Aureispira sp. CCB-E: one gene and its partner. The protein of the gene in region 2 interacts with the protein of the main gene of each other region in a pairwise test. Links are inferred from orthologs where the notes say so. Each region holds a gene or a part of one and is shown on either strand. Other genes may lie near its edges. The genes, in order: gyrB and gyrA.

The links.
Region 1: the proteins of gyrA (region 2) and gyrB interact in binary tests that used the Escherichia coli proteins (3 or more experiments, as listed by UniProt). The link is inferred for Aureispira sp. CCB-E from one-to-one orthologs.

The regions. Positions count from the first base shown.
Region 1 is NZ_CP133671.1:2,678,689-2,694,764, reverse strand. Bases 5,754-8,634 are described here. They hold gyrB (DNA topoisomerase (ATP-hydrolyzing) subunit B), read right to left. Parts: upstream 8,242-8,634; coding sequence 6,265-8,241; downstream 5,754-6,264. Other genes in these bases: QP953_RS10175 (hypothetical protein), read right to left, coding at 8,392-8,634; QP953_RS10185 (bestrophin family ion channel), read right to left, coding at 5,754-6,058. Outside these bases: QP953_RS10215 (hypothetical protein), read left to right, coding at 1-184; QP953_RS10210 (ATP-grasp domain-containing protein), read left to right, coding at 462-1,196; QP953_RS10205 (DinB family protein), read right to left, coding at 1,255-1,722; 23S rRNA (adenine(1618)-N(6))-methyltransferase RlmF, read left to right, coding at 1,909-2,832; QP953_RS10195 (nuclear transport factor 2 family protein), read left to right, coding at 2,965-3,345; QP953_RS10190 (hypothetical protein), read right to left, coding at 3,460-4,929; more of QP953_RS10185, read right to left, coding at 5,039-5,753; more of QP953_RS10175, read right to left, coding at 8,635-9,072; QP953_RS10170 (hypothetical protein), read left to right, coding at 9,199-9,333; QP953_RS10165 (glucosaminidase domain-containing protein), read left to right, coding at 9,745-10,296; QP953_RS10160 (DUF4403 family protein), read right to left, coding at 10,377-11,924; QP953_RS10155 (threonine/serine dehydratase), read right to left, coding at 11,969-12,925; QP953_RS10150 (hypothetical protein), read left to right, coding at 13,295-13,771; QP953_RS10145 (tetratricopeptide repeat protein), read left to right, coding at 14,081-14,416; QP953_RS10140 (outer membrane protein assembly factor BamD), read left to right, coding at 14,917-15,735; QP953_RS10135 (DNA-directed RNA polymerase subunit omega), read left to right, coding at 15,725-16,076. UniProt on the Escherichia coli protein: DNA gyrase negatively supercoils closed circular double-stranded DNA in an ATP-dependent manner to maintain chromosomes in an underwound state.
Region 2 is NZ_CP133671.1:4,071,890-4,088,272, reverse strand. The notes cover bases 10,920-14,107. They hold gyrA (DNA gyrase subunit A), read right to left. Parts: upstream 13,733-14,107; coding sequence 11,120-13,732; downstream 10,920-11,119. Outside these bases: QP953_RS15845 (hypothetical protein), read right to left, coding at 1-287; QP953_RS15840 (hypothetical protein), read right to left, coding at 293-1,210; QP953_RS15835 (hypothetical protein), read right to left, coding at 1,270-2,037; QP953_RS15830 (hypothetical protein), read right to left, coding at 2,104-2,649; QP953_RS15825 (hypothetical protein), read right to left, coding at 2,712-2,906; QP953_RS15820 (transglutaminase-like domain-containing protein), read right to left, coding at 2,932-4,881; QP953_RS15815 (hypothetical protein), read right to left, coding at 4,883-5,416; QP953_RS15810 (hypothetical protein), read right to left, coding at 5,484-5,849; QP953_RS15805 (hypothetical protein), read right to left, coding at 6,169-6,723; QP953_RS15800 (protein rep), read right to left, coding at 6,798-8,189; QP953_RS15795 (hypothetical protein), read right to left, coding at 8,199-8,663; QP953_RS15790 (hypothetical protein), read right to left, coding at 8,726-9,043; QP953_RS15785 (lipopolysaccharide assembly protein LapB), read right to left, coding at 9,309-10,616; QP953_RS15775 (hypothetical protein), read left to right, coding at 14,222-15,025; QP953_RS15770 (ChaN family lipoprotein), read left to right, coding at 15,022-15,891; QP953_RS15765 (VWA domain-containing protein), read right to left, coding at 15,939-16,383. UniProt on the Escherichia coli protein: A type II topoisomerase that negatively supercoils closed circular double-stranded (ds) DNA in an ATP-dependent manner to maintain chromosomes in an underwound state.

The DNA of each region.
Region 1 (16,076 bases), 1.4 Mb from region 2 along the record:
AAAACAATATGGTATTGGGTATGTGACTCGTTTTGAGGTTAAGAATTCATTTTTGCAGCAATTTGAAATCCAAAATGTAGGCGCCCATCAACACAACGAGTTGTGGATTCCTGCTGAGTTGATGGATGACTTGAATGCTAATATTGTTGGCAAAATTGAAGTTATTTCAGAGTTTAAATCTTAATACTTTTTGAAAAAAATTGCGCTGCTCGTTACATTAATTCGTGGGAAAATCGCATCAGTTTGATTATCAATAGAATACATTTTCGCTACTTGATTCCTTAAAGAACTGGTAATCAAACTGATGCAAAGATGCTTTTTTAGTTTTTTACAAAAAAGCTAAAAAACTAAGCTTGCGCTCTCACGACCGCTGGGAGCTACCACGAAGTAGCAGTGCAGCTAAGTACTACGTTAAAACAATAGCTTTTAATGAGCAGTGTATTCTCTTAACAACGACCACTATGAAAGCGTATATTCAACATCGAGATACCAATCAACCTTTAAATATCAACTGTTACATTGCCTGTGAAGGGTTTCGCAGAATGGGATTTGAAATTGTTCATTTTGAATCTATAAAAGAAATTGAGAATTTAGAGCAAGAAGCAATAGTAGTAGCAGGCATTGGGGTTGTTTACCAAGCTTTGGAGCGTCATGGGATTGTTCCTCCTGAACCATTAGATTATCCCCCTTCTTTGCGTCATTTCTTAAAACGTCCTCTCAAAGAATCTACGATTAATACCATCGCTTCTACCCCTTCGGAGTGGGGACAATTTGTAAAACCCAAAGGTTTTGCTAAAAAATTTACTGGGCGTGTAGTTCATGGAACCAATGATTTAATTGGCTGTGGAGACAGGACGTTTGATGTGCCTGTTTGGGTATCGGGTGCTTTAGAAATTGAAACCGAATGGCGATGCTTTGTTCGTTATAATAAAATTGTCGGAGTTCGACCTTATAAGGGCAACTGGCGGAAGCATTTTGATTATAACGTTGTAGAAGCAATTCCTAAAGCATATGAAAATGCACCTAATGGCTATGCTTTTGATGTAGGAGTGACCAAACAAGGAGAAACAATTTTAATTGAGGCAAACGACGGTTTTAGCTTAGGTTCTTATGGTCTATTTTATATTGATTATGCCAAACTACTGTCTGCTCGATGGGCTCAATTAAATTCTGTTGAGGATTATTGTAATTTTTAAATCGTATTCTAAGTGGCTGTAAACTCTCCTTTCAAGCACTGAATAATATTCATTCCTACTAATCCCAAATAAATGGTCTCTCAACTTGCATCATTCTTAAATAAGAAATAAATTGTCCAGCATGGACAGATTCATGGTAGCCAATCCGAAGCAAATAATCTCCTAATAATCTTACTTTACCATTACCTGGATGCGTAATTTCTTTGTTGGCTAAATCATCTGCTGAAAATTGGCGAATACTTTCTAAAAATTGCTGGCGATACGGTTTTGCAAATTCAAGTTCATCCTGCAAACTTACAAACGGTCGATTTTCCCAAGGAGAAATATAACTCGACATATCTCCTTGGTTAATAATAATATTCCACCCATGATCTGCTCCCAAAACATGTCGAATCATTTCGATGGCTGTCATGGCTTCTTTATCTGGCTTCCAAAAATAACGTTCTCTTGGAAGTCCTTCCCATAGTTTAATGCTTCGTCTCCGAATTTCTTTTAAGTTAAGAAGTATGAATTCTGTATTCGTCATTGTTTTATTTTTTTTACAAATGTAACTTTTTTACATCAATTAATAATTTAAATAAATTATACCTTAGTTATTAATAGTCCGCTTATTTTTTAGTTTTTTTACAACCTACATTATCGATCTAAAAAACTACAACTAGTAACGACCAGCTATTCCACCCTTTACCTTTAAAGCATTACAATTAAATCAATGGCTAATCAAAAACATAAATCAGGTTTACATCCTCGCAACAAGCACAAAGGGCAATATGATTTTAATGAATTATTAAAACACAATCCCAAATTGCAAGCATTTATCATTAAAAACAAACAAGGGCAACAATCCATTGATTTTTTTGATCCCATTGCGGTAAAAATGCTTAATAAAACCTTGCTGAGTTATTACTATGCCATACAAAACTGGGATATCCCAGACCACTACCTTTGCCCTCCTATTCCTGGTCGTGCCGATTATATACACCATATTGCCGATCTATTAGCCAAGGAAAATGATGGTCTTATCCCCAAAGGAAAAAAAATTCGTGTATTGGATATTGGAGTTGGTGCCAACTGTATTTATCCAATTATTGGAGTAAAAGAATACGCTTGGTCTTTTGTTGGAGTAGATATCAATAAAGCTTCTCTCCAAAATGCACATGCTATTGTTCTCAATAATAAGACACTACGATCTAACATAGAACTTCGTTGGCAAGAGCATAGCGAACACATTTTTAAAGGCATTATCACAGCCAAAGATAACTTTACCCTATCTATTTGTAACCCACCTTTTCATGCCTCTGCGGAAGAAGCCAAAATGGAAGCCCTCAGAAAACTGAAGAACTTAGGCAAAAAAAATGTGATAGAACCAACTTTGAATTTTGGTGGTCAACAGCACGAATTGTGGTGCAAAGGAGGAGAATTGCAATTTCTAAAGCAAATGATAACACAAAGCAAAAGCGTTGCCAGTTCTGTGCGTTGGTTTACAACCTTAGTTTCTAAAGAAGCGCATCTTAAGCCTACCTATAAACTATTAAAAAAAGTAGGTGTAGCATATACCAATACGATTTCCATGGGGCAAGGCAATAAAAAAAGTCGTCTTCTAGTTTGGTCGTTTATACCCCAAACAATGGATTAATTGGTGTATTTAATGATCTTCTTTTTTGTAACAAGCTTAAGACAGAGACCTAAAAGTCCTACTTAAATAATGTTTTTTTGAACCTCTTTAGTTATAAATGTGTTGAGAGCATTATAAAAATAAATTGAAAATATGAGCAGACAAGATAATAAAAAAAATGCCATTGAATTTTATAAAATGGCCTATGAGGGTAATCCCCAAAAAGCTACCGAGCTATATGTTGGAGCACAATATATTCAACATAACCCTTCCGTTGGAGATGGCAAAGAAGCGTTTATTGCCTATTTCGAAGATTTAGCAAAAAATTATCCTCGCAAATCTATTGAGTTTGTTCGAGCTATTGCAGAAGGAGACTTGGTAGCCTTGCATACTCATCAAGTTTGGTCAGATGCAAACAAAGAATACGTAACAATGGACTTTTTTAGGTTTGACGAACAAGGAAAAATTATTGAACACTGGGATGCTATTCAGCAGGTTCCCCCAACATCTGCCAACAACAACACTATGTTTTAAAAGAAATGTCTTAGAGTTCTATTATTTAGTAGTTAGCTTAGTTACTCCCTGCGGTCATGAGCCAGCAAGCTGGGTGCGCTGCTACTTCGTGGTTTCAACGAACTATTGATTATTTTAAAAATCCCTATTTTTTTCAAAAATTTCAAATAGCTCTTGTTCATTGATAGATGACTTTTTAGCCAACTCCATATAAACCTCATAAATTTCCTCTCGAGCCATCGTATCTATCACTCCTTGAGTATCCATCTTATTAAAAACATCAATAAAGTTGGAAAACAACACTACTATAGTTTCTTTGTCCGACTGTTTTTCAATACCAGAATTAAGTACCTTAAAAGCTTTGAATGCTTTCTTGGCATTGGCAGTAGAGATGCCTTCTCTACCATCCCAACTTCGAAAAGGGTTGTTTAAATTTTCTGCCAACCATTTTTCATTACGTAATTTGGTTACACTCAAAGAAGAAACTTCTTTAAAATGCTTTTTTGCATACGTTCCCGCCTCTTTAGGAATACTAGTCAACCATAAAAACTCTAGATGAGGCAGCATTTCTGGAGCAGGAAAATCTTGCTTACCAAAACCAAACAAATCATTTAGTTGTAGATGTTCTAGGTGCTTAAATTTTCCAAAATAATTGAAGTGGTGAATGATTCCAGGATTTCCCCAAATAGCTATAGTCCGAAGATTAGGATAAAAACTTACCAACTGTTTAATGTCTATTTGATTGACCACCAAACGTATTTCTTCTAGATTGGGCAAATTCAAATTTGGCAGTTCAATATTTGACTTAAGAAGATACATATCCACTTCTAAAAACTTTCCCCCCAAAGGATGATGAATTTTCAACTTGTTTAATTGCTCTAAATCTCCTATAAAAGACACCGAACGAATAGATGCATTCAATATAAGCTCTTCGAGAAACGTAACATCCAATTCTAATTTCCTAATATTTGTTCTACTAATGTCCACTACTTTTTGTCGATGTTCTTTCCATTCTAAGGTAGATATTAACGGATTTTTTTCTACCAAAGGAATTAACTCATTGCTTGTCCCCCTATAATAAATATCTGTCAATGCAGGCATTTTTTGAAGCTCGGTAAGAAGTATTTCATCTTCTGGTTCTATATAAATTGTTGTTGAATCAATACGTCTTGAGCGTCCTCCTACCTCCACAGTCTCCTTAGATGCTTTCGCCGTTTTATAAGCAACTCGCAGCGATTTAGGCAACTGATTCCACTGATGTTGTAGTATCACTTGTAATACATTTTTGGGCCAACCTATGGAATAACTTCTAATCTCTAAATCTAAAATAGGAGTATTATTGCCGATGTATATAATCCGCTTGGGTACTCTTTTGGTGCCAATATATCGACAACTATATTCTCCTTTCCAATTATGATGATTAATTATCAAAGGTTTCAAATCAACCAAATTGGTAGCCGTCGGGATTTCATCAAAGGTATTTTCTAAATCTAAAAGAGCTATATTGCCCTTTTCATTCTCTTGTATCACTTGTATTAACGTCCATAATTGCAACACTTCATTCCATAAAGCATATACATCGCCTACCTTGGCTATTCCATTCATGATTATAACTATTAAAAAGGCTCTAGACAAACTCCATTGAAACCATGTAGTAATAGCGAATCGAGCTATGCGAACTCACAACCACAGGGACTAACGATCTAGAGTAAGGTTACAACAAAATTTTAAACTTAGTCACAGGCTTAATAGGTACAGGAAGATCCGTTTCATCTAGCATTTCTCTCAAATCTATTTCAATCGTTCTAGATAAAGAAGTCATTGGTACGTCATTAAACAAGCCCTCGAATGGATTTTCGCTAAAGTCACCAATAACCTCCATCGTATGAAAAACCCACGAAACAACGACACACAAAGGAACAGTCAACCAAATAAAACAACCACCTGTTTGGCTAAATTCATGAACCATTGCAAAGGGCAACAAGAAACTAAACAACCAAACAAAAAAGACATTCACAGAAGCGTATTGGCGAGGGAAAGGATAATTTTTAATTCGCTCGCACTTTCCTTGTAAAGCATAGAGTTTTTCAATTAATCCTTTCATTTCCATGTGCCTAAAATTATCAATCAACCCTTTGGATTTCAACTCTTTTAAATCTTTAGATTGCAAACTCAACAATTGAACAGCTCGGTTTGTCTTGGAACTGATGTAGGCAAAATCTTCTGTACTAATAAATTGTTTGAGATAATCGTACCGTTCTGGCTTAGGATCCGTATCAAAAGACATTCTATTTTGGGCTGATTTTTTATTGTTGTGCTCCCAAGGCTTGGGCTCTCTTAATTGAAACGTCAAGGCATACAACCAAGCAATATGTCGGTAGATTAAGCGACGGTGTATTTTTTGTAATTCGGTTTGAGAGAGGCGTTCATTGGCATATTCATTGGTTACAAAATCACGTGCCATGACTCCTAATGTTCGACTAGAGTTAACAATTCCGCCCCATATTTTTCGAGCTTCCCACAAGCGATCATATGCCGAATTATTTTTAAACCCTAAATAAAAAGCAATTGCTGTTCCAACTAAAGCTATCGGTAGCCAAGGTATTCCAATCCATTTTATTTCTAAAGTAGAATAAAGAAGCACTACAATAGTAGACCAAATTGCAAAAATAAGAATGTATTTACTAGTCCAAAACAAGGTATGTAAAAGGGAATATTGTCTTCCTGCGTGCATAATTGGATTGTTTTATAAATTAGTCGATTTCTTTCTAACAATAGTTAACAGCATTGATAACTAAACTGGCGATCTCACGAAGCAGCACGTAGTAGCAACAAACGATGAATCAACGATCCACGAAGTAGCACCATAGGTAATCACTATTCTTAATTCAATATAAAAAAAAAGCTGCTTGAATTGATACAAGCAGCTTCTGATATTTTTTAAACATTCACATTAGCATATTTGGCATTGGCTTCAATAAATGCCCGGCGAGGCGGAACCTCATCTCCCATGAGCATAGAGAATACAGCATCAGCAGATTCAAAATCCTCAATAGTAGCTTGGCGCAATGTACGAGAAACAGGATCCATGGTTGTTTCCCACAACTGCTCTGCGTTCATTTCTCCAAGACCTTTATAACGTTGAATATTTACACTCGAATTATCACCTCCCAAAGAAACAACTGCTTGATCACGATCCGCATCGTTCCAACAATAGATAGAACGTTTTCCTTTTTTAACCTGATACAATGGTGGTGCTGCAATATAAATATACCCTTTTTCGATTAATGGACGCATATAACGGAAGAAGAACGTTAAAATTAAGGTAACGATATGACTTCCATCTACGTCCGCATCACACATAATAATAATCTTGTGATAACGTAATTTTTCAATGTTCAACACACGCTCACCATCTTTTTCTTCGATACGAACGCCAAGTGCTGTAAACATATTTTTGATCTCTTCGTTCTCATAGATTTTATATTCCAATGCCTTTTCTACATTTAGAATTTTACCTCTCAAAGGCAAAATGGCTTGAAATTCACGATCACGACCTTGTTTGGCAGTACCTCCCGCCGAGTCTCCCTCTACTAAGTATATTTCCGATCTTTCAGGATCTTTAGAGGAACAATCAGCCAACTTACCAGGAAGCCCAGAGCCTGTCAAAACATTTTTGCGCTGCACCATTTCGCGTGCTTTGCTTGCGGCACTACGAGCTTTTGCTGCTAGAATAACTTTATCCATCAACATTTTGGCAGCATTCGGATTTTCTTCTAAGAAAATTTCCAACGCATTACGTACACAAGCCGAAACAATTGAGGTTACTTCAGAGTTTCCTAATTCACCTTTTGTTTGACCTTTAAATTGTGGTTCAGGAACTTTTACAGCAACAACAGCCGTTAGACCTTCTCTAAAATCTTCGCTAGATATTTTTACTTTTGCCTTAGAGAAAAGTTCTTTTGCCTCTCCATATTTCTTTAATACATGAGAAACGGCACGACGAAACCCATTGACGTGTGTTCCACCTTCTATCGTATTAATATTATTGACATAAGAACGCAATGTTTCACGGTAAGAACGATTGTATTGAAACGCTACCTCTACTTGTACGTTATCCTGTTCTCCTCGAACATGAACGGGAACATCGACCAATACTTCACGACCGCTTTGCTTGTCTATATGTTGCACAAATTCCAACAAACCACCTTCCGAAAAGAAGGTCTCAGTAGGAAATTCTCCTTTTTCGTCTGGTGTACGCAAATCTTGAAGGGTCAAATGCAAGCCTTTGTTCAAGTAAGCCAATTCTCGCAATCGTTTGGCCAGTGTTTCATAACTATACTCCAATTCCGAAAAGATTTCTGAATCGGGCTTAAATGTAATGATAGTTCCTGTAATATCGGTATCACCAATAATATCTACAGGCGATTGAGGTACTCCTCTAGAATACGTTTGTGTAAAAATTTTGTTTTCTCTATGCACTTCTGCACGAAGCATTATAGACAAGGCATTAACACAGGAGACACCTACCCCATGCAAACCACCAGAAACCTGATAAGTTTGTTTGTCAAACTTACCTCCAGCATGAAGTACAGTCATAACGACCTCCAAGGCTGATTTTTGGAGCTTTTGGTGCATACCTGTTGGGATACCACGACCATTATCTTTGACAGTTATAGAATTGTCATCATTGATAATAACTTGAATGTGGCTACAGTGACCTGCTAAATGCTCATCAATTGAGTTGTCCAAAACCTCGTAAACAAGGTGATGCAACCCTTTTTCATCGGTGCTCCCTATATACATTCCGGGACGCAAGCGTACAGCTTCTAATCCTTCAAGGGCAGTAATATTGTTTGCCCCATATTGACTATTATTTTGAGCTGTTTCCTCTTCATTTAATTTATCGTTTTCCATAACTACAAAGATACAAAAAAATCCCTAAATTAGATAATATTTTTCAGCACAAAAATAAGGCTTATTTTGCTTTTTTTATCCCCCAAAAACAAGGACAACTCAAAGAAGAACAAATTAAAAAAATTTGAGTTTATTCGTCTCCTCAACAAGCTACTCTACCGCCACTATATCCTTCGTCAAACGACTAATTCTTTGCTTTATTTGAGCAGAACACGACACGCAATTTTTTAGCATCTCTTTTTTTAGTATTTGCTGAATTTCCGAACGGGAAAAGCGTTTATCTGTATAGTAGAAATCAAGCAGACCGCTATAACGAATACCACTAACCCATTTGTTATACAATTGGGGCGAGTTTTCCTTATCCATCAGTTCAAAAAATGCTTTGGGATACTGCTCTATAAATGCTCTGGCAGGAGAGCCTATATATTCTCCAAGTGCACCATCAGATATAAGAATTGTTTTACTCAAACACCAAAGATAAAATGGTCTCAAACTATCTTGTTCTGTCAAGGCTAAATTTAATACCTCGGGTGTTATAAAGTCATCGGTTGGTTTGTATTGCCCATAATAAAAAGCCTTTGCTAATCCTGAACAATGAACATTATTTAGATACATACTCGCTGGATTTCCCAAAATTGTATCTTCATTAGGATTGTGACTCAAACCAAAATCTTTTTGCCAGTCTCTCCTTGGCATTGACAAATAAACAGTATCTCTTACTAATCGTTCTTCTACTCTATAAACTTTACCCTCTCTCTTAGTTTGACACGAATTTCCAAAAAAAAGAACTGTCACAAACAAACTTAAACAGCTATATATTCTCATTTTCATAATAAAAAACGGATTATTTTTCCATAAGAAACTTACCAACAATCATACTTAGCGGGGCTCCTACTATGGATCGCATCATGTGGTTGTAGATTTTTTTATTTTACCACACAGTATTGACACAAGGTAATGCTTCTTTTTAGCACGATAACGATCAAAACAAGTGCCTTAGCAAGTGGTACTATTGATGATTATACGTTGCCTATCCAATGCCTGTCAGATGGAGATAAAAAAACTCATTTTGAGACTTTTGTTCCAAATTAGAACCCAATCTGTCAGAATAGAACCATCCATTTGTCAAAAAATAGATTTTTCCCAAACAAATAAAAATTTCGATTCTCTTTCTTTTACCTTATAAAATAAGGTTTTCTTAACAAATCAATAACTTCTATTCTTTTGTTACAAGGAAGACACAAAACAAACACAAACAACTACAAATCAACAACTTACACAAAAGGCATAATTATTGCTAAAAGTAAAAACGGTCTTTTACAGACAAAGCTTGTAGTTTTGTTAACTAAAAATACAACTATATTTACCTTAAAGCAATTGAATTTGATTTCAAATCAATGCTTTACAAGCTCGGAACAAAGAAACATACTAAGGTAAATCAAGTACATAAACATTTTTTCTTTTCAGAAACCTTTTGGGTAATGTTACCGTACTTTTTCCGTTATGAAGCATCTATTTGCAGCATTGGCGATTTGTGTGGCAACACACACACAACACACAGAAGCTATCCCTGCTTCTGGAGTAGAAGAAAATTTAGCACCAGAGCCTATCGAGGAATTTATTCCTGATTTCTCTGTCATTACAATTGATCATGCTAGGGAATATGTTGAGAAAATTTATCCTTATGCCATCAAGGCTCAAAAAGAGCAATCGATTCCAGCTCCTATAACTATTGCTATTGCTTGTTTAGAAACAGGTTATGGTCGTAGTGCTTATGCACAAAAAAAGAACAATCACTTGGGCATACGCATTTATAAAAATGGGAAAGCAGGTTACAGAGATTTTTCATCTCTAGACGAATGTTTTGATTACTATATCAATATGTTCAACATGGAGCGTTATGCTCCCTTAAAAGAAATTGCAATTGACGACTTGCCTAGTTTTATCAAAGGCTTACAAGATTGCGGTTTTAATCATAGAGATAAATACAGTAAAAAATTGGCCGTCATGATTGATTTTTTACATTTGGAAGAATTGGAATATCCTATGGCTTAATGGAGTTTATTGATGCCACTCTTCCCAACGTTGGTTTTTGTATTTTTCTTGACAAAAACCAACGTTTTTTTACTCCCAACCTATTGCCATTTAATCTTAAAATCTAAAGCTCCTTCTGCTTGTAAATACACTTCAAAGTAATGCTCGCTAATAAAAATTTCTTGCACATCCAAAGTAGGGAAACGACCTGTTAAGGTTCCCATATGTTCCTCTATCTGAAAGTAATTTAATTCTTTTTGCAACCTTTTTAATTCACTTGAAATACCAAACCGAAGGTTTTCTTTGAGGTGTTTCATAATTTTAGGGTGCATCAACCACTCTCCTACTTGAAGTAGTATATTTTTAGATTGGGTTGTGAATTTTAAATCACTTAAATACACTTCTTGTGTGGAGGTATCATACTTTGGAACACCAGAAAGATAAAGAGTCGCTTTCAATTGGTTGTTTTTAGCTTTCAAAACCTCTATGGCAATAGCCGCTCTATTGCCATTAGGATAAATTGAAACGTTTCCAATCGTATAGCCATGTTGCGCATAATTCTGATCGACATAGTTTTTTAAAAATATTTGTGCTTCTTTAGCAGCATACGTCAAAGGCACACTTCCATTCACACAAACCACAGTCCCTGAAGGATAACGATTTACAGCAAAATTTACTTCCTTAGGAATCATTACATTAGGGGCTTTTTCTGCCAAAGTGACAACAGGTTTTGCTTTTACCCCAATGCAGAATTCCAGGCGATTTTCTACGCCCAATCCTACACCATATACAGGCGATACAAATACTTGTTCTACTTTGGGCACCAACCAAATGCCTTGCGTAAGTTCATAGGGTTTGCCCAGTTGCCAAGCAGCAGCGTCAATTTTTTCTTTAAAACTCAAATAGCTCCCTGTTTGATCATGATTTAATAGGCGTTGTAGTTGCTGTGTGATAATTTTATTAATTGTCTTGCTAATCCGCCTTTTCACTGGTTCTACAATGGGACGTAACAACTCAGGAAAATCTATGTTTTGAATTGCCTTAGAGGAACAAACCTTTTGAAATTTTATTTTTGCATCATCGTCATTCAAGAGGATGTTAATACTTGCCTCTTTAGTCAATTCAATTTTGCCATTTAATACCACACGCACTTGCATTGGGCAATTCAAATCGCCGTTTAATCGAATGTTTTCATTCAAAATTTTGGCTTCATTTCTAAGCTGCATGGTCGTTCTAGCATCTAACAATACATCTGCATAAAATTGATCGCCTTCAAACCAAAAATCATATTTTGACAAATCGAGCGCATACGCTAATTTAGAAGAAACATAAAATGTTTTGTCTACCCATTTCAACAAAGGACTTGCTAGTTTGTCTAAAAAATTCTTATCGGTCTCTTTTTTTCGCCCTGACAACTGCAACTTCAACTCCTCGGTTTTTCCTTCTAATACAGGGTTGGGGAAGTGCTGATAAAATGCTTGCTTCAAGTCCTTCGATTTTAAAACCAAAGGAATTTGAACGATAGAACTTGGCATTACTGGTAATTCAATAGGGAGTGCAAATTTTGGCAACCGCTCATTTTTGATTGGGCAAGCCACCAATACCAAAGCAATTCCGATAAGCACAAAAAACCGCAGATAATTCCTCATAAAAACAATATAGTATTAAGTAATCACTTCTTCTGTCTATACACTTAAAAAGGCAATTGATTGACATCTACATTACCACCTGTTAAAATAACTCCAATCCTCTTCCCTTTAAAACGTTCTTTTTGTTTCAAAATTGCAGCCAAAGGAACCGAAGAAGAAGGTTCTACAATAATTTTCATACGCTCCCAAATTAGTCGCATTGCTGCCACAATCTCTTCTTCACTTACTGTAATAATGTCCGTTACGTATTTTTTGATAATTTCAAATGTTCGGTCGCTTATATTCGTCAACAAACCATCCGCAACAGAAGAAGCCCCTGTATGTTTTTGTTTTGTCCCTGATTGAAAAGACTGATAAGCGTCATCAACTACCTCTGGCTCTGCGCCGATAACTTGTGCATTAGGCAATAGATAATGTGTACTCAATGCCGTTCCACTCATCAATCCACCACCTCCTACAGGTGCCATAACCACATCCAAAGCCTCTATAGTTTCGATCAATTCTTTAGCAACCGTTGCTTGCCCTGCAATTACATTATAATGATCGTAAGAGGGAATAAATGTTGCTCCTGTTTCGACTATGATTTTGCTCAAAGTATTTTGCCTACTCTCTATGGTCGGCTCACAAATGGTTACATTTGCCCCATACCCTCTTGTTGCATTCTTTTTGATTGTGGGTGCTGTTGCTGGCATAACCACATACGATTTAAGCCCGTGTAGCTGTGCTGTCAAAGCAACAGCCTGTGCGTGATTTCCTGAAGAATGTGTTGCAATACCACTCTTTTTTTCCTCTTCATCTAAGGCTAATGCTGCACAAGTTGCCCCACGCATTTTAAATGCACCAATTTTTTGAAAATTTTCACACTTAAAATAAAGCGACGCCCCTATCATCTCATTAATACTAGAGTTGGTCAATACTGGTGTATAATGGACATAGGGCATTATTGCTTTGTGTGCTGCTTGTATCTGTTCTAATGTTGGAATGTTTGTTATTTTTTGCATAGTTTTCATTTTTATGTCCAAAAAACAAAATTAAAGAGAGAGTTTGGGGCTAAATTAACTTTTTTATCTATATTGTAGGTATTATTATACCACACACTATAATAACATCCAACTACTAGGTTTCTTTAGAGATTTAGTAGTTTTTTTTATGTTTTAACACAACTAAATCATTCCTACCCAATAACATCGTTCTATTAAATACTTTTAGATTGGCAATCATTTTGTATTAAGCTCAATGATTTATAAACCGTAAATTGCCATTTTGTGGCATTTTGCACTATTTTTTGATTCTCAACTGTGCAACGCTCGCAAAGTACTACGCAATAGCTGCACCTAGCTACTATTATTTAAAATACAAAACCAATAACTATGAAAACATCATCTCTCTTGCTGTTTCTATTAATTACAACCACATTAAGCTTTGGACAAACCATCTCCAAACCTGATGCTAAATTATTAAATGCTGCTATTGAACAATATTTAAAGGAAATGAAAACTACCTTTAAAATTGTTCCTTCGGAATTCATTATAGAGGTAGCAGATAAATCTATTTATCAGAATGTCTCAAAGAAAATTGGCAGTGCTACTATTGTTCCCAAAACAAAAAAAGAATTGCAAAATTACAGCACCCAAAAAACAGGTCAAAAGATTGGATTTTTTGTTATTGAGGTAGAAAAAATGGACAATAAATACATCGTGGATATTATAGATGATGGCATCCAATCTACTAGTGGTAATTTCACATACGATTCTATTGGTGCTGGACGTGCCTGCGAATTAACATTTGATGTCAACTATAACTTTAAAACTATTGATTGTCTTTTATTACCAACTGATCCTCAGTAGTACTTTCTTAGTCGGATATGCTTTTAAATACTTATCTGAAGCCCCAAAGTGGTAGGTTGTTGGAATAAAATGATGGCTTGTAAAAAATCAGAATAAATTCCTCTTCCTACGTATTTAGTTTATCTTTGTCCTTCTTTTTAACAGCTATTTCCCTCTAACAGTTACTGTCTGTTTCTACAATTACCACAGTAGAAGCATCCTTAACTATTGTATAAATACTAATTGGGTTCAGCAAGAAGGCAGGATTTGTTTAAATCATATTTTGTATTGAATTTTGAATTCTCACTTACATAAAAAAACAACTAAATCATGAACAGTCAAAGACTGGAACAATTGATGGGCTTTTTGAAAGCTAGTCCCAAAGAACCATTTCTCCTTTTCGCTATTGCCAAAGAATACGAAGGCTTGAACGATCAAGATAATGCATTAAAATATTACTTAGAGCTTGAACATCATGCTCCTGATTATATTGGCACTTACTATCACCTTGGCAAATTATACGAACAACTAGGACAAGATGCTAAGGCATTTTTCACCTACAAAAAAGGCATGCAAAAAGCAAGAGAAGCTGGCGATACGCATAGCTTATCGGAGTTGGCAGGTGCCAAGTTAGAATTAGGAGATGATGATGATTTCGAAGACTAAATAACAATACAACCAAAACAATTAAAACCAACCCATTGGTTTATTCTTCCGTTTTCTATTTTAGTTATACTAACAGGTATTCATCAATAAGTAAGTGGACAGAAAAAAGTATAGTTAAAAATGTAATTGTTTTTAGTGCTGTTCAAAGAAAAGAATTGAAGTTTTAGCGGGCTAAAACGAGATTTTTTGATGAAGAACAGTGCAAAAAGAATTCTATTTTGCCTATAATTTTTTATGAACGATTACTTAGTTCGCTTATTTTTAGTTTTTAATAAAAACCACCTTGTATTTAATTGTTAATCAAACGTTTTAAAAGTTACACACTTAAAAAGTAGACTACTAATTATCAACCTAATACAACCTTCAAGCGCACTAGTGTTACATTTAAAGTTGAGCAATCACTTAATCTAGGTAAGTAATTGCTCAAAAAAAATCAGATTTTTGTTAAAAAACTGGCAATTTTCATTCAAAAACCGTATAAAAACCGTACATTTGCAGCTATGCTAAAACAGAAAGGAATATTAATTAATGGTTTACTCGTACTAATGCTTCTTTTTTCAAGTTGCAAAAGTAGTTACGAAAAGTTGCGTTTATCTAGCGACAATGATTTAAAGCTAACAAAGGCTTTTGAGTTTTATGAAGCCGAAGAATGGTTAAAAGCTCAATATCTATTAGAGGATTTGATTGGAATTGTTCGATTGACAGATAAAGCAGAGAAAGTTTATTTTTATTATGCTTATACGCATTATCACTTAAAAAACTATTCTTTTGCTTCTTACTACTTCAAACAATTTTCGACAACATTTCCCAATGGAGAATATGCTGAAGAAGCCTTATTCATGAGTGCAGATTCTTATTACAAATTGTCTCCTAATTTTAGGTTAACACAAGAAGATACAGAAAGTGCCATAGAAGGTTTGCAAGTATTTGTCAATACCTATCCCAATAGCGATAAGGTATCTGCCTCCAATGAGCGAATTGACTTATTAAGAGCCAAACTAGAATTAAAAGCTTTGGATAGTGCCAAAGGGTACTACAAACGCAAACACTATAAAGCGGCTACGTATACGTTTAAAAACTTATTAATTGATTACCCAGATACTAAAGAAGGAGAATACATCCGTTATATGGTTATTCGTTCATCTTTGAAATATGCGCAACAATCTGTTCTTTCAAAACAAATAGAACGTTATGAAGAAACAATGAAAGCTTGTGTCGATTTTAAGAAAAGACATAGTGAGAGCGAATACATAAAAGAAGTAGATACCATTTACGAAACTGCCAATAACAAAATCAAAAAAATACGCAATGAACATTAACAGAAATAACGAAATCAAACAAAAAGCACAAGGCATCAATCCTTATATTGTTGCTCGTAATTCAGATGAAATTTCAGCGCTTGGTGGTGGTAACATCTATCAATCTCTAAATATCATTGCGCGTCGTGCGGACCAAATTGGTGTTGATTTGAAAAAAGAGTTGCATGCAAAATTAGATGAATTTGCTTCTACTACGGATACTTTAGAAGAGATTCACGAAAACAAAGAGCAAATCGAAATTTCTAAATTCTATGAGCGTTTACCAAACCCTAGTATCATTGCTCTCCACGAGTTTTTTGATGGCAAGGTTTACCATAGATTTAAGGAAGTTAAAAATACAG
Region 2 (16,383 bases):
ACAATGTGGTGCGTTAAATAACTGTTGTCATTCGTTTCACGCATAAAGCGAACACAAACAAAGCGGACGTGCGTTAGTACCTCTAAACTTTGAATAAGCATTTCTATACTATCATCCAAAGAATCTGTATTCAAGTTATAACCAATACAAGGAGTTGACTTCACAGGCTGCGAACTCATAGAGCGCACTTGAAACATTTTCCAATACACGCAAATTTTCCCGTCTTTGCCTTGGTTATTTCCCAACCAACTAATTAAATTTTCTTTTAAAATAGCGTCAACCTCCATAATGATTAATCCTTTTTGGGTTCATAATAAAACACCTGCAATAAAATTGCTGTGTCCTCTTTTAGTGCGCTTTGATCGCTTATAAAAAACTCACTGCTTTGCCAATCAATAGCCCCTGCTAAAAGTGGCTCTATGGGAAAGAATGCCATTTGCATTAAATTAAAAGGGTACAATTGATTAAGGGGGAATTTCTCTAAAACATTTTCCCTGCCTATTTGGAGTGTAAAAAAAGCACTTCCTTTTAATGCGTCACTAGGTTGCGTTTTACTATCAGGAGTTTGATAGTTATATCCTTGAAAACGAAAGCCAAAAATTACATTATTAACATCAATGCCACTTTTACCATCTTGGGTTAGTGGGAATCTAGTTTTATTAGTGCTTAGGTCAATTTGTATGGTATTGTGTTTGTAAGCATAAACACTTAATCCATTGAGGTAAGTTTGAGTTGGTGGTGGTATTTTATACGTAGCATCGGTTTTATACAAAACAATGATTTCTATATCTTCATTCCCTGTTATCAAACTTCTTGCAGTTTCCCCTGCTACTCGAATGTATGTTTTCCCCCAACTGATCAAATCAACGGATATTGGTTCTATGAAAGGTTGATAATTGACATTGTTGTCCTCTGATCTGTAGAAGTTATTCAAATTAGCATCTGCTAAAATAGTAGTGTCTCCACGTCCTTTTAAGTTTAAATAACAAGCTCTTAAAACGCTTATATCAACTAAAGGACGGTTGTTAATAGATTTTTCTGTTGTAGCTCCGTTGTTGGCTCTAATCATAAATCCCAACACCATAGAACCATCAGGAAGCCCCAACCGTTGTTGGTCAGAAAGTCTATATAGTTCCTTATTTTGCTTTGCTTCTAAAGTAATAATCTTAGTGGCCCAACCAAATACATTTACATTTTCAGAAATATTCATATCATTTTTGTTACAACAGAAAAAGGCATTAAAATAAAAAGGCAGCGTTTAACGATTTTCTACTTTACCCAGTAAAAAGCCGTATTTAAGGCACTCAAAGCAGTAGCCAAATCTTTAACCACAAAACCAACGGTATCAAATACACCATAATTTTCTTCACCATCAGCACCCCCTGCATTATTTGTATCGGCATTGTCAGCAGGTCTAAAATCCCAAGTAATGGTTTTATTACCATCTAACAAAGGAGTATTATACAAAGGTGCATATTTACCGTTTTGATAATATGGTGTAATTGCATCGTCCTGTTGTTGCATCTGTGCCACTTTTAACAAACGTTCTCCGTGCAGCTCGCTAATAATAGTCTTTTTGTTAACAGAAAGCTCCCACGTTCCCCAATAGTAAGACAATAGAGCTTGCCACTCAATTACAGAATTAGCATCTGTTTGATCTATAAAAATAGACTTGTCGGGATAAGTAAGAATTTGATTATTAGTAATAGGACTAGCAGCACCATCTAGAACAATAGGTTTAGCTTTTACAAAACCAAAAGCAACATCAAAAGGCATAAAAGCATCAGAATTATCTAAGAATGTTTCTCCGTTTTGTTGGTTTCTGTTTCCTAATTCAAAAGACAAAGAAGGGTTGCCACTAGTGATCTTTTTAAACTTTCTAATAGTTTTCATTTCCACAGGCAAAGACAAAATATCAACATCATTTTTCCCTGAAGCTTTGTATTCTTTTTGCAACCTTGTCAAAAAATTCATCAATCGTTTGTGCATCAAGTCAGCACGATCATTAAAGCTATTTACATTAATAATATCAGTCATAAACTATAAATTAAAAGTGAATAAGTTTTTGATTAAAAAATTAGATTCTTTGGGTTTAGTCAAAGCTTAGTGATTGATTAATACTTTGCTTTCATTGTCAGTTTTAGCAGCCGCTTCATTTTTAAAGACAACACCCGTTAGTCTAGCATCTGAAATTCTAGGATCTTCCATATTGGTCATTAAATGTAAGCTGCGATCCCTTGGAGTTTTGGCAGGCTGCTCTATTCTTAATGTTGTGTTGGGGTTTCCAATAGTAACCGTACTATTAGGATTGCCAATCCCTAGCACAGGCATCATTTTAGCAATTGCTTCTTTGGCTCCATACACTATTGCACCTTTCCCCATATCTTTTACAAAAGGCATTTTTAAAAAAGCATTCGCAAGGAAACCAGCTCCTGCATACGCCCCTGAACGAACATAAGTATTTTGCAAATGCTTCATGTAGCCCGTTTTGTTAGCTGCATAAGCTTTTATTTTTGCATCGACAGCAGACGTTACAACATAACCAGTAGTAACACCTAAAATTTGTTCAAAATTTATAGCTTTAAATCCTTCCATTTCATAGGAATCTATCCCATAAATGCCATAAATTTCAGTTTCACAATCACACATATAAATAAGAATTTATGATTTTAATAATTAGAAATAAGTTCTATTTTAATGATTGGTTCTTGTTATTTTTTCTTGCCGCAATCGGTTGTATAATAGACTACTTTTCCTTTTGGTTTTCTTGTTATAATGCGAGAATTTCTCCCTGCATTATGCAATCTTTTTTGTTCAGCTTCTGCTGCTTTTTTACTTGAATGTTGCTTATTAAGCTTACATCCTTTTGGCGGTTTGGGCTTGTCGCCCGTTTTGCGTTTAGCCATTGGATAAAAATATTTGATTAAAAAATTATTGTTTTTTCTTTTTACTGTTCACCCACAAAAGCCCAGCCCCAGCAGCAACAGCAACAGGCAACACAGGGAACCCCCCTTTATCATTAGTATTATTGTTATTATTGTTATTACTGTTGCTGTTATTGTTATTTTGATTAGGTGGGTTTACTTGAGGTAACCAATCTAAATTGTCAGGCATGACTGAATTAGTCGGACTTTGAAAATTAGCTGTAGTAGCTGCGAAACTATCTATTTTTGAACTTTCTGTTTTTGCTTTTTCGACAGAAGCCATTGCTGCCCCAACAGCCGCAACAATCCCAACTATTGCGGCAGCGATAGCTGCAACAGTTGCCGTTATAGGTTCTTGTATACTTGGGTTGTATATTTTGGTGAGTTTATTAATTGTTACATTGGGTAATTCTCCATTGTCGAAAAGGCAACAATTTTCAGCCAACATTCTAATATTTTGACTAGAAACACCGCTAAATAAATTACAAGAAGCCAAGAACTGATCCTGAAAAACTTTTTTAGTTAAAACGGTTGCAGGTAAGTCGTTTAATGTCATTCCTGAAACACTTACCAAATCATCTATAAAAGGATAAAAAACAGCAGAAGAAACAGTTCCTCCACTCAAAGTACTTTTCTTATCTGCTCTAAAAATTGAATTTACATAATTAGACATAACAGGCATTTCTAATTTCATAAAATCATAGTAAGCGTTTTTACTGCTTTGATTTGGAAAGCTTATATTATCCCAATGCCCTAAATGTTGGATAGCTTCTTGTATTAAGCCGTCATTAATCAAAGTTCTATGAAGGCTTTCAATATCGTTTGCCACCTGACTAAACTTTGCACGAAACATAGAATTTAATCCATAAAAATAAAACATTCTATATTTTTGACTATCCATTGTTGCAATGGACCCAGAAGAAGGAACAAAGGGAGACAAAGCAGTATTTAGGTTATTACCCACAAAATCATTTGGTAAATTGGCATCATATTGATAATTCCAATCATCCCAAATACATTTTTGTTCAGGAAAGGAACCTATACCACCATTTTTTAATTCATTGATTGCCTTTTGGTAAGACACTCTAAATTTTTGAACATTAACACCCTCATTAATTGCTTTTACATTGCCTTGATTTAAGAACTTATTAATCATTAAAGCAAGCCCTTGCAAACTATTGTCTATTGTTCCAGTTGGCACAACTCCTTTGCTAATTGCTTGTTGAATCATCCCCAAACCTTTTTCTACTAATCCCTTTTCATCGCTCATAGCGTTAAGGATAACAAAACGGCGTTCTAATATCTTTAACGCTGCAATTCCCTCTGATAGTTTATTAAATGCTATGGGGGCTTGCTCAGGTACGTATTCCTTTCTTTGCCTTAATTCCTCTAACCGCTTACAGGCATCTATAGGAGTACTATTCTTATGAATACCATGAATACTTCTAATCGTTGTTCCATTCATATTATCAACATCTTTAACTTTTTTATAATATTCTTCTTTATCGAAATAATCATAAACAGAATCTATAATTATTTTTCGCCCATTGAGGAAAGCAACAGTATATACATGAGTATAATTTACATTGTCATAAGAAGAGTATCGAATAAGGTGTGGTACTCCCAAACAACGCAAAACGGCATTGACAAAAATGGTTTTGGATTTACAATCCCCAACACCCAATGCCCAAAGGGAATAAGGGTCTTTTACATCTTGAACCAAAAAAGGGTTTTCAGAATCTGCTCTGTAAGTAATTTTATTGCGTACAAAATCCCACAAGTGATACAACCCTTCATAAGAAATAGCAAATTGCTTGGAGAACTCCTCAAAGCCTTTTCTAATTTCCATTTGGTCAACTTGTTCAATCACATACATAATATCCTCTGTTGTACCATCACCATAAAACCATGTGATTATTTTTCCACTAGGCTCTGGAATCATTTCTGTACGAATCATACTATAAAAAATCTATTATGTTAATAGGTTGGGCTATTGGAAAGCGTACACCGCCCCTTAAATTATCTCCAAATAAATTTAAGTAGCCATAAATCCAAAGCGTTGTAGTAATAGGAACTTGACCATTAGTAGCCAACAAATAAGCATCTTCTAACGTGTCACTTATATCTACCTCGAATTGAAATTTCAAATGCCCTGTTTCCCCTGAATCTATAGCCTGCATTGCAGTAACAAAAACATTGGACAGCTTTAAACCTGAATTAGGAACTACATTCCCTTTATCATCTAAAAGTCGTTGACCATACCAAACTTCTCCTTCTAAAGAATCCATAGAGATAGTAAAAGGATTATTGTTTGTTAACAAAACAGGAAACTCAACCCCCAACTTATCGCTTCCTCCATTAAGTTTAGACCAATCCAGTTTAATTTTAAGGGGGATGATAGAAATGTTATTAATGAATTGTTGTGCAGCCGCAGAAACGAAACCTTTAAAAACAGCAACAGCACCCAAGAAGGCTAATATATTTTTAAACATAATTTTAGAATTTATAAAGTAAAAAGGGAATTAGGCTCCCAAGCCCAACTCCCAAAAAGCCCCTAAATTAGTCCTCTTTTTCTTCTGCTTCTTCTGTTTCGGTCTTATTGCTTTTTTCCTCGATTAAGCAAGCAAAACCAAACTTATAAGCATTTAAAGCCGTGGCACCAAAAGCAAAAACTTTACCTGAAATTTTATCTTTGTATCCCTCTGGATTGGTTCTATGTTCTTTGCCATAACACAGAGAAATAATAGGCGTTTCTTTGGTTGTATTTCCTAGCTGACATTGAAGGTGAACATCACAGTTAGAACTGCCATATTTCACTAAAGAAATAGAAGCAGATTTTAAATATTTACCATCAGGAATATTCACTTCAAAACGCCCTAATTGGTCGCTTAATTTTACAGGTACAACCAAGCTTAAATTATACATATTTCACTCATTGTTTTTTGATAAAATGCAACGCTTTTTACAAGAAATAAAACGTTTATTTTTTTCTTATAAAAAGGTCGTTTGTTTTCAAATATAATACATTTTAAACGTTGCAATCAAGTTTTTGTTAATATTTTATTAGCTTGACTATCAATAAGTAATAAGCAAAAAAGCGGTTTTTGTGCATTTTTTTAAGACACACAAAAACCAGTTAAGTTATTTTATTATCAATTACTTATTCGTTGCATTTTTTGACCTTTTCTAAAGTATTTATTCCTACATTTTGGGTTACAAAAAAGTGCATTTTTTCTTCTGTGTTCTATGGTCTTTTCGCACCATTTGCATTTTCTTGGCTGCTCTTGGTGCGGTTCTGCTTTCCCATGTTTTCATCTTGATTTTGTTCTTTCATTGTTTCGTTTTTTGTGGTATCATTTCCACCATTCGCAACGCTTCCACGAACCAACAAACAAAGTCTTAATTCTAGCACCATTCCTAACAAAGCTAAAAGCCTAAATGAGTTTGTAAAAATGGCATCATCTGTTGACCAATAGACACCTATTTTTTGGCAAACACCCCATTCATAAGCAAGCAAACCAATACTAGCAGATAAGCCTAAAACAAAACTCCATTTTTTTCCCATTCGTATATCTTCTGCGCTACTCAACATGAGTGCAAATCTTACTCCTTCAACAACAAGTGCCATTGATGCACCAATAACCCAAGCAAAATTGTGATCAAACCTCACAGCATAATTTGTATAATAATATTCTGCTTTAATGATAATTAAAATTGAGAAGGAGAGGAGAGCAAAGCACAAAAGAATAATACTTGCGTGTTTTGAAATTGATTCCATTAATTTTTTAGTATTTTCCATCTTTAATTTTGTTTTGTGGATAGCGGTTAGTACTTGGATCGTCTCCGCTATCCATTTTTATTTAAATAAATTGTCTAACTGAATTGATTGGGAGGGGATTCTATTTCTGTCCTATGATTTTGCCACAAAAGAAGTTGCTTAGAACAATCATTTATAGAGTTATTGTGATACTCTCTTTGTTGCTCAAAGCCACCAACATTGACAAACAAATCAACTAAAAATATATAGTCCTTGTCTTCGAGCGTCATTCCCATAAAGCGGTCAAAATCTTCGACATGATCCGTTATGTCAATAAAATCATAACTCATGCCCGTAAGTGCAACAAAATGCAAAATGTGCTGCCTTACTTTTGTGGTGTAGTTCTTCGTTACAGAGTAATTAAACTTTAGGTGAGCCGTTTTCCCTAAGTAGTATTTATAGTTCTTATCATAATATTTCTCTTCGGTTTCAGGTGCTTCATTATCGTATTTAGAACTTTGCCCAAAGAGCTGCATTCCCTTAAAAAAGCCGTTGGCTGTTATTAGATTTTTACCTTTAGTGTGTACTATCCAATTTGCCAAACGTTCTGCATTTTCAGTATCTTTCAAGCGTTTAGGATTTCCAACCTTAACAGTATATTTAAAAGTCTCAGCAATGATTTTTACAAACTTGGGATTGTCGTTCCCGTGCATCGCATCTTCTAAATCTTCTTTTGAAATTTTGCGTTTATCTATCCTAAAACCTTTAGAATCTCCTGTAATTTCTAGCCATTTTTCTTGAAAATCTTTCTCTATATGCTTAAAACTCCTTTTCATAGGAGGGCAACACATTAATATATGGCTGTGTATGTTGTAGCCATTTTCTGTTAAGGTCAATTCATAACTTTGAGCGTACCCGCTTTCAGGTTCATTTTTAGAATAAGGAAAGTAAAACTCCCATAGTTTGGAACGCCTTAATTTTCTCATGTTCTTTTTAAATTCATCCAAATACACCCCAGTTCTGACTGTTGTTGTGTTGTGTTTTAGAGAAAGTGTGAAGAAATAGAAATACTTCCCTTTGAATAAATGTCTGTTTTCAGGGTCTTGATAGGCATTTATAAAGCGAGTTCTATATTTATTAGCCCTAATTCTTGCACAAATAGCGCAAAGCCTTCTTTTACATTTGTGTGATGTTTTGTGTATGGATGCCGTATTATTCCCTTTGTGGACTTCTACAATAGACATTGTGGAACAACATGATAAACCTTTGCACACTTTTTCTATTGCAGGATCATTTGCTAGGGTAGTAGTTTTGAGAGCGGAAACAATATCTAAGTTTTTAATTCTGTAGTTAACTTTTAAGAACCCGTCTCTATTTGCTTTGCTACCATAATAGTCAGGGGAAAAATGGACTGATGTATCTAACTTATCAAGTGCCGAAAGGTTGCCGCCGTCATTTCTTGACGTGGCAACCTCTTTTTTATTGATATTTCGGCTCTTGTTACACATACATCAAGCCTATAAAATTCCTTCGCTTTCTAAGACTTCATGTAATTGGTCTTTTGCTTTGAACATCGTTCTAGCAGGAGAGATAAATAGAGCTTTAGGCTCTTTTAAAAATCGTCCTTCTTTCGACCAAATAGCTAAATAAGCAGCTATATCTTCCTCTTTACCTCTGGCGGGAAAAAGAGTTAATTGATACCTAATGTCATCTTTTTCAATATAAGTCGGTAAATGGTTAAATATATCATCAAAAAAGGCTCTTATCTTCTTATAAACAGGAGTTCCTTTGTATACCAATTCTAAAGCAGCATCAAAAGCGGCATCTATTGTATCAATTATCTTTACAACTTTGTTTGCGCCTTCTTGGATTGCAATAATTATTTTTTGTTCTTCTCCATCATTGTAAACTTTTGCACCAACAACAGTTGATTTTTTTGGTAGTGTTGCCTGAAATTCAGGGCTTAAAATAGCGTATTCCATCGTTTTTAAATTTTGTGATTAATATTGATTGTCAATTACTTATATGTATTTTTAATTGTTTTTTAAATAATTTTCAAGCTTTTATCTATCTGATATTCATTTACTTTTTTAAAGGTGTATCTAGTATTGCCGTTGGTCGCTGCCAAATCGTATTCAATGATTTTTCTAATAGACATATAAGCGAGACTCAATTTGTTGTCATCATCTTTGCCCAAATGGTATTTTCTATTTCGTTTAGGACTTGTGCCAATCCTTAAAAATTGCTTTGTATAGACAGCCATTTCAGGGCTTACAGCTGCAAGTTTTAAATTTTGAAGTTTCCATTCTTTAGGATTCTCTCCAGGAACCCCAACTAAAAAATCGTAATACTTAACTATCATTGAGCGAGTTTTAATTTGACATACTCTAAAGCGTTTGCTCCTATATTTATGTCAAGAACTGTTGTAGGATATAGATATTTACTTGTTTCCATTTTTTGCCTATAATTTATATTATGTTAAATAGAAGTTTCGTTTATTGCACCCAACATCCCCTTTTTCCTTGTTTTCTAATAAAAAGACTGCCCGCAAGACGAGAAGAGTACAATAAAAAAAGCAAACTTGGAGAGTCCAAATTTGCTTTCAGAAATTGAAAATCTTTTCAATTTTATTTTTTCAATTTTTCAACTTTTGCTTTGTATTTAAGGTAATTAGCTTCATCATCCTTGCGGCTATAAACTTCCTTCAGAGCTATAGCAACACCCAAATCATCGGGGTTAATCTCTTCAGCAGTTTGCAAATGTGCTAAGCCTAAATCCAACAACTCATTATAACGAGCTTGATATTCTTTAAATTTAGGGTCCTTCATATTTGTAATTTCGTTCATTGCTTTTGCGAATGAATTTGAGTAATTTACATGAAGTGCTCCTAAGCTATAAGAAGAGTTAAAATGCTTAGGGTCTATTTCTGCTGCTTTTTTATACCAAGAGACAGCTTTGTCAAAGAAATCTTTCGCCATTTCAGCGTCTCCAGCCTCCAATTTTTCTCTAAAAATGCCATCATAAACGTTCCCAAGCACGAAATGCAGCTCAACATTCTCTTTGTCACCTTCAACTGCTTGCTTCAACTTCCCTTCCAATTCTTGTAGTTTTCCTTCAGACAAAGCGATATTGATTTCAGCAATCAGTAAGCTTTGATTGGTAGGATACTCTTTTCTAGCTTTAGACAAAACTTCTTTAGCTTTCTTGTTATCTCCTGCTTTTTGCCAAGCTCCTGCCAACATGCTGTAAGTAGTAGGAATTAATTTTTCGTCAATTTTTTTACCTTCAAGAAGTGGCAATAACAAAAATTCTGCTTCTTTAGGTTTGCCTAGTTGAATAGCAGACATTCCTCCTAACCTAGCAGCTTCTTTTTCCATATCAATTTTGCTAGCAGTAACTAAGCTTACGGGCTTTTTAGCTAATCCCTTAGCAGTTTTAGGGCGAATTGTTAGAATTCCTGTAAAAGATTCGTAAGCCAATTGATAATCTTCTGCGTTATAAGCATCTGCTCCACCATTGTACAAAGCACGGCACGCCCCTTCAAAACCTGATTGAAAATCTGATTTTCCAGGAATTTTAGAAATATCTTTACCTTTAGTTTTTAGCTTTTCTGCTTCAAGATCCCAAGCTTTTGAAAAAGATTCTAATGCTAGAACACCAGCATTTTTGTTGTCCGCCTTTAATTTGGCGTTAAAAGCAATACGATTATAGATTTTTCCTCTGTATCTCCACACTTTAGGATCACCAGCCGTTGTTTCGTGTGCTGCTGCATAATCAATATCTTCTTTCGCCTTTTTCAACTCCTCTATTTTTGTTGGGTCTGTATCATACATTTCCAAACTCATCGAAGCATTTACCATTGACGTTCTGGGATTCTGAGCATTAATAGTTGTGGCACTTGCTATTGCTAGAAAGCCTAAGAAAAATTTCTTCATTATCATATTTTATTTTTATCTAGAAAATAATTTTTATGGCTCTTTTACTTTTGCCATTATATTCTAATGCAAAAATAGGAAAATACCTTGCCATTTTTTTTTTCAATTCATTTTTTTTAACACTTCCCCCCTATTTTGTTCTTTTACTAAAAAAATAAATTAACTTGTTTAAGCCGACAGTAGTCTATAAGTGTTTAATTATCAATTATATAAACTTAAATTTTGTTAATATTATCTTAAAACACAAACCACATTAACAAATAAAAGAGAAGAGTACCAAAACAACTGTAAAAAACTGCGATTAAAGCTTTTTTAGGTGAAATTACAAAACCAAGTAGACCCGTCGCAAATGCATTCACCTACAAGTAATCAAATTCTATAGATGCGGTAAAATCGCACTTTGGCGTATGTCATCTATCAACAAATAATAGATATTGAAAATAAAAAGCAGCTTGAAAAAATCAAGCTGCCCATAGAATTTATTTTACATCGGTATTGCAAAATTAAACTTCTTCCGAGTTGTCATTTTCTGAAGAGTCACTTGCATTCTCATCTGTAGAATTTTCGTTTAACTCTGTTCCTTCTTCATTTTCCTCATCTTCTTGCTCCAATTGCCCATCTATAATCAATCCTACATCAGCGATTGCATCCTTTCTTAAGTCAATTAATTTGACCCCTTGAGTTGCTCTACCAGTAGTTGGAACATTCTTCACAGCCAAGCGAATAGTAATTCCTGATTTATTGATAATTACCATATCGTCGTTATCGGTGGTTGCTTTTATGGCAATCAAGTTACCTGTTTTAGCAGTAACATTAATTGTTTTAACACCTTTTCCTCCTCGAGTCTGTGGGCGATACTCGTCTAAAACCGTACGTTTGCCAATACCATTCTCAGAAACTACCAAGATTGTTTTTTCACCATCTTCAGCTACGCAAACCATCCCAACTACAACATTATCCTTGAATGTACCTAATTTAATACCTTTCACCCCCGTAGCTGTACGCCCCATTTCTCGAACGTCTTGCTCGTGGAATCGAATCGCTTTACCTTCTCGAGTTGCTAGAATAATGTGATTGGTACCATCAGTCAATTTAACCTCAATCAATTCATCATCTTCACGGATCGTCAAAGCATTTACACCATTGGTTCTAGGTCTAGAATAAGCCGTAACGTCCGTTTTTTTAACAATACCTTTCTTCGTTGCAAAGATAAGATTATGAGATTTTAAGAACTCTTCATCTTTCAAATCTTTGATAGGGATGTACGCCTTAATTTTATCATTTGGCTGCAGCTGAAGCAAATTCTGAATTGCTCTACCTTTAGATGCTTTTGCCCCTTTAGGAATTTCAAAGACTCTTAACCAGTGACATCGTCCTTGTGAGGTAAATAACAATAAATAATTATGCGTATCTGTTACAAAGATATGCTCTATAAAATCTTTATCCCTTGTCTTGGCAGCGTTAGCGCCAACTCCACCTCGGCTTTGAGTTCTATATTCAGTTACAGGAGTGCGCTTAATATATCCTAAATGAGAAATTGTTACTACAACTTGCTCATTCTCGATCATATCCTCTATAGAAATTTCGCCTTCGGCATAAGTAATATCCGTGCGGCGAGCATCTCCATATTTATCATTGATTTCCGTCAGTTCTTCTCTGATAATATCATATCGGCGAGGCTCTCTCTCTATAATATCTGTTAAGTCGGCAATTTGAACAATTAATTCGTCAAATTCACCAACCAATTTATCTCTCTCTAGACCTGTTAAACGTTGTAAACGCATATCCAAAATCGCCTTAGCTTGTTCTTCCGAGAGTTTATTCCCTTTTAAAGGATGTTGTCCCAAGAAACTATCCAAAGCATCACCTTTAGGCGTGAAATCGAAAGCCATCAATCCCTCTTTAGCTTCGTCTGCATTCTTAGATGCTCGAATCAAGCTAATAATTTCATCTAAACGATCCAATGCTGCCAAAAGCCCTTGTAAAATATGCGCTCTTTTTTCTGCTTTCTCTTTATCAAATTTAGCACGTCTAAGAATTACTTCTAAGCGAAACTTGACAAATTCTCTAATGATGTCCTTCAAGTTTAGCAATTCTGGGCGACCATCTACCAAACAAATATTATTAACACCATAAGAAGTTTGCAAAGGACTATATTTAAACAACTTACTTAAGACTACATTTGGACTAACATCACGTTTAAGCTCAATAACGATGCGCATTCCTTTTCGATCCGATTCGTCCCTCAGATCAGAAATTCCTTCTATCTTTTTCGAGTTGACCAATTCAGCAATTTTGATGATCAAATTAGCTTTGTTAACTTGAAATGGAATTTCGGTAACAATAATCCGTTCCTTTCCAGTTTTGGTTATCTCTATTTCTGTTTTTGCACGAACGACTACACGACCACGACCAGTTGCCAAGGCTTGATGTACCCCATCAGTACCATAAATTGTCCCTCCTGTAGGGAAATCAGGTCCCTTTACATGTTCAATCAATTCTTCAATAGTAATATCTTGATTATCAACATAAGCAAGGATACCATTAACAACTTCTGTCAGATTATGGGGCAACATATTAGTAGCCATCCCCACGGCAATCCCAGAGGCACCATTGACCAATAGGTTAGGAATCTTAGTTGGTAATACAGTAGGCTCCTTGATCGTATCATCAAAGTTATCTTGAAAATCTACGGTATTTTTACCTAAGTCAGCGAGTAAATCATTACTAATTCGCTCTAGTTTTGCTTCCGTATAACGCATAGCAGCAGGGCTATCACCATCAATAGAACCAAAGTTCCCCTGCCCATTAACTAAAGGATAACGCAAAGACCATGGTTGCGCCATTCTTACCATTGTATCATAAACTGACGAGTCCCCATGTGGGTGGTATTTACCCAAGACCTCCCCGACGATACGAGCTGATTTTTTATGTCCTTTAGAATAGGTTAAGCCTAGTTGAGACATTCCATACAGCACCCTGCGATGAACAGGCTTTAAACCATCTCTAACATCAGGCAATGCTCTAGAAACAATCACCGACATTGAATAATCAATGTATGCGGATTTCATTTCCTCTTCAATATTAATTGGTATTATTTTTTGGGTTGAATCCATACTTTTTTTTGTTTATTTTTTTTGGTACCCCATTCACGATGGGTCTAATTGAAATCAACCTTGCAAAGGTACAAAAACGAGTAGTATTTTCCTAATAAAAAAAAGAAATAAATAACACCTAAAAACTTGAAAAACATCTATTTATATATTTTTTAATAACAAACATGTAAAACTTGTTCTTTCGCTTCATTTTTATGCTTTTTTAGCTCGTCAAAAGCCCCAACAGTGAGCAATTCGCAGATGAAGCAAAATAAACGTTTAAACCATTTATATATCACCTCAAAAACAAGAATTAGGAGCTCCCTTGAGTTTACAAAAATAGAAGAATTCGAATCCTGCAACTTTATAAACTAGACCGTTCTATGCAATATTATTTTTAATTAAATATTAATACCACAAAAAAGGAACCTAGAATTTAACAAAAATCCCTATCTTTCTATAAGCCCCTTTGGCAAGCCTTACCAAGGCTACTCATCTTAATTTGGCACTATGATGTATCTTATTATACTTATCCTATCGCTCAATTCTACAATAGCAACAGCCCAGTTAGATGGAATTGACAACGGCAAAACATTTCAAGCTAAATTTGATCTGCGAGTACGAGGAGGGATATCAATTCCTCTAGGCAAATATCGTCTACTAACCAATATTAGTGATGATCGCTCCGCAGCAGACATCGGAGGACACGTAGAATTGTTAGGTAGTTTTACACCAATGCCATCTTCTCCATGGAGAATCGGCTTAACATTCGGGTACATGCACCACAGCTTTCAGTCTGAAGCATCCCGATTGCATTTTTCTCTTTTCAAGTTGGAAGGAAGTCCTTGGAATTCTCTTTACAGCTTGATTGGCATTCATTTTTCCAGTAAAAAAAAGCTCTATTATAGTATAGGAGCAAGTGCAGGGATACTAGGATATTCTGGAGGAAATATTACTAGTGCAGATATAATACTAGATACATTAGAGGTATTGACTTGGTCTTACGGAATAGATCCCGTGGGGGCTGTGCAAGCGAGTTTCTCTGTCGGTTATCATTTTACACCTAAATTTAGTATGTTTGCTAATGCTGCTATTTTATATGCCGCAGGTTTAAGAAAAGGGGACTTACTGGAAGAACGATTTGCCTTAAACGGTCAAAACATGGTGCAGCAACCTGTTTTGGAACAAAAGAGTTCCGTTGCCCAAAACCAAACTACCATTTTTACATTGAATATTGGAATTGGTTGTCGGTACAAATTTTATGAAGCCCCCGAAGAATTTAATTACAAATTTAATCTAGAAGAAAATCAATGATCACAATTACTCGAATTTTATGTTTACTCTTAGCTTTGTCAACAACTACTTTTGCACAACCTAAGGCGTACAATCTATTTAATAATAAAGGAAAAGAAGTTGCTTATTCTAAAATGATAAAAGACTTAGAACAAGCTGATATTGTTTTTTTCGGAGAGCTGCACAACAATCCTATTTGTCACTGGTTACAATTAGAAGTTACCAGAGATTTATATGCAAAAGAAATTCAAAACCTTGTCTTGGGGGCTGAGATGTTTGAAACAGATAACCAACTACTCCTAAACGAGTACATAGAAAATTTCATTTCTGAAAAAAGCTTTGAAAAAGAAGCGCGACTATGGTCCAATTACCAAACAGATTACAAGGGGCTCGTTTCCTTTGCCAAAGAGAACAGTTTAAGCTTTATTGCTACAAACGTTCCTAGACGTTATGCATCTGCTGTGTTCAGAAATGGCTTGGAACATCTAGAAAAATTGCCTGAATACTCCAAAGTTTTTATTGCTCCCTTACCCATAAAAGAAGACTATGACTTGTCTTGTTACAAAAGCATGTTAGAAATGAACATGCATGGAATGACTGAGAACCCCAAATATTACCCACAAGCGCAGATGATTAAGGACGCAACTATGGCGCATTTCATTTATGGCAATTGGAGTGAGGGGGAGTTGTTTTTACATTTTAATGGTAACTTTCATTCTGATAACAAAGAAGGTATCGTCTGGTACTTACGCCAATTAAAACCAGATTTAAAAATTGTTGTTATTAGTACGGTAGAGCAAGAACGAATAGATAAATTAAATCAAGACCATATCAACAAAGCCGATTATATTTTAGCAGTTCCAGAACGCATGACAAAAACGTATTAGGCAATCATTTGAAGCTCTAGGATGTATTCCTAGAGCTTCAAATTTTATTAGCGTTTTACAATATCATTTTTTGCCATCCAAAGATACATGTCTTCCTTTTTGAGTGCAGCAGCCATCATACTTGGAAACAAATCAGGCGTACAAGCAAAAACAGGAATATTTAAGTTGGCATAACGAGCGGCTACTTGCTTATCGTAGATAGGTGCCCCTTCATCACTCAAAGCCAATAGCGAGATAAAGTTCACGCCTTTTTTTTGTATCTTTTTAGCTTGTTGGAGCATTTTTTCCTCATTTCCACCTTCGTACAAATCTGAAATTAAAATTAGAATAGTATCTTCTGGATTCCGAACCAAAGTCTCCACATAATTCAACGCTTTGTGAATATCTGTTCCCCCACCCAGTTGCGTACCAAACAATAAATCTACAGGATCATCCATATCTTTGGTTAAATCAGCTACAGCAGTATCAAAAACAACCATATGAGTTTTTATA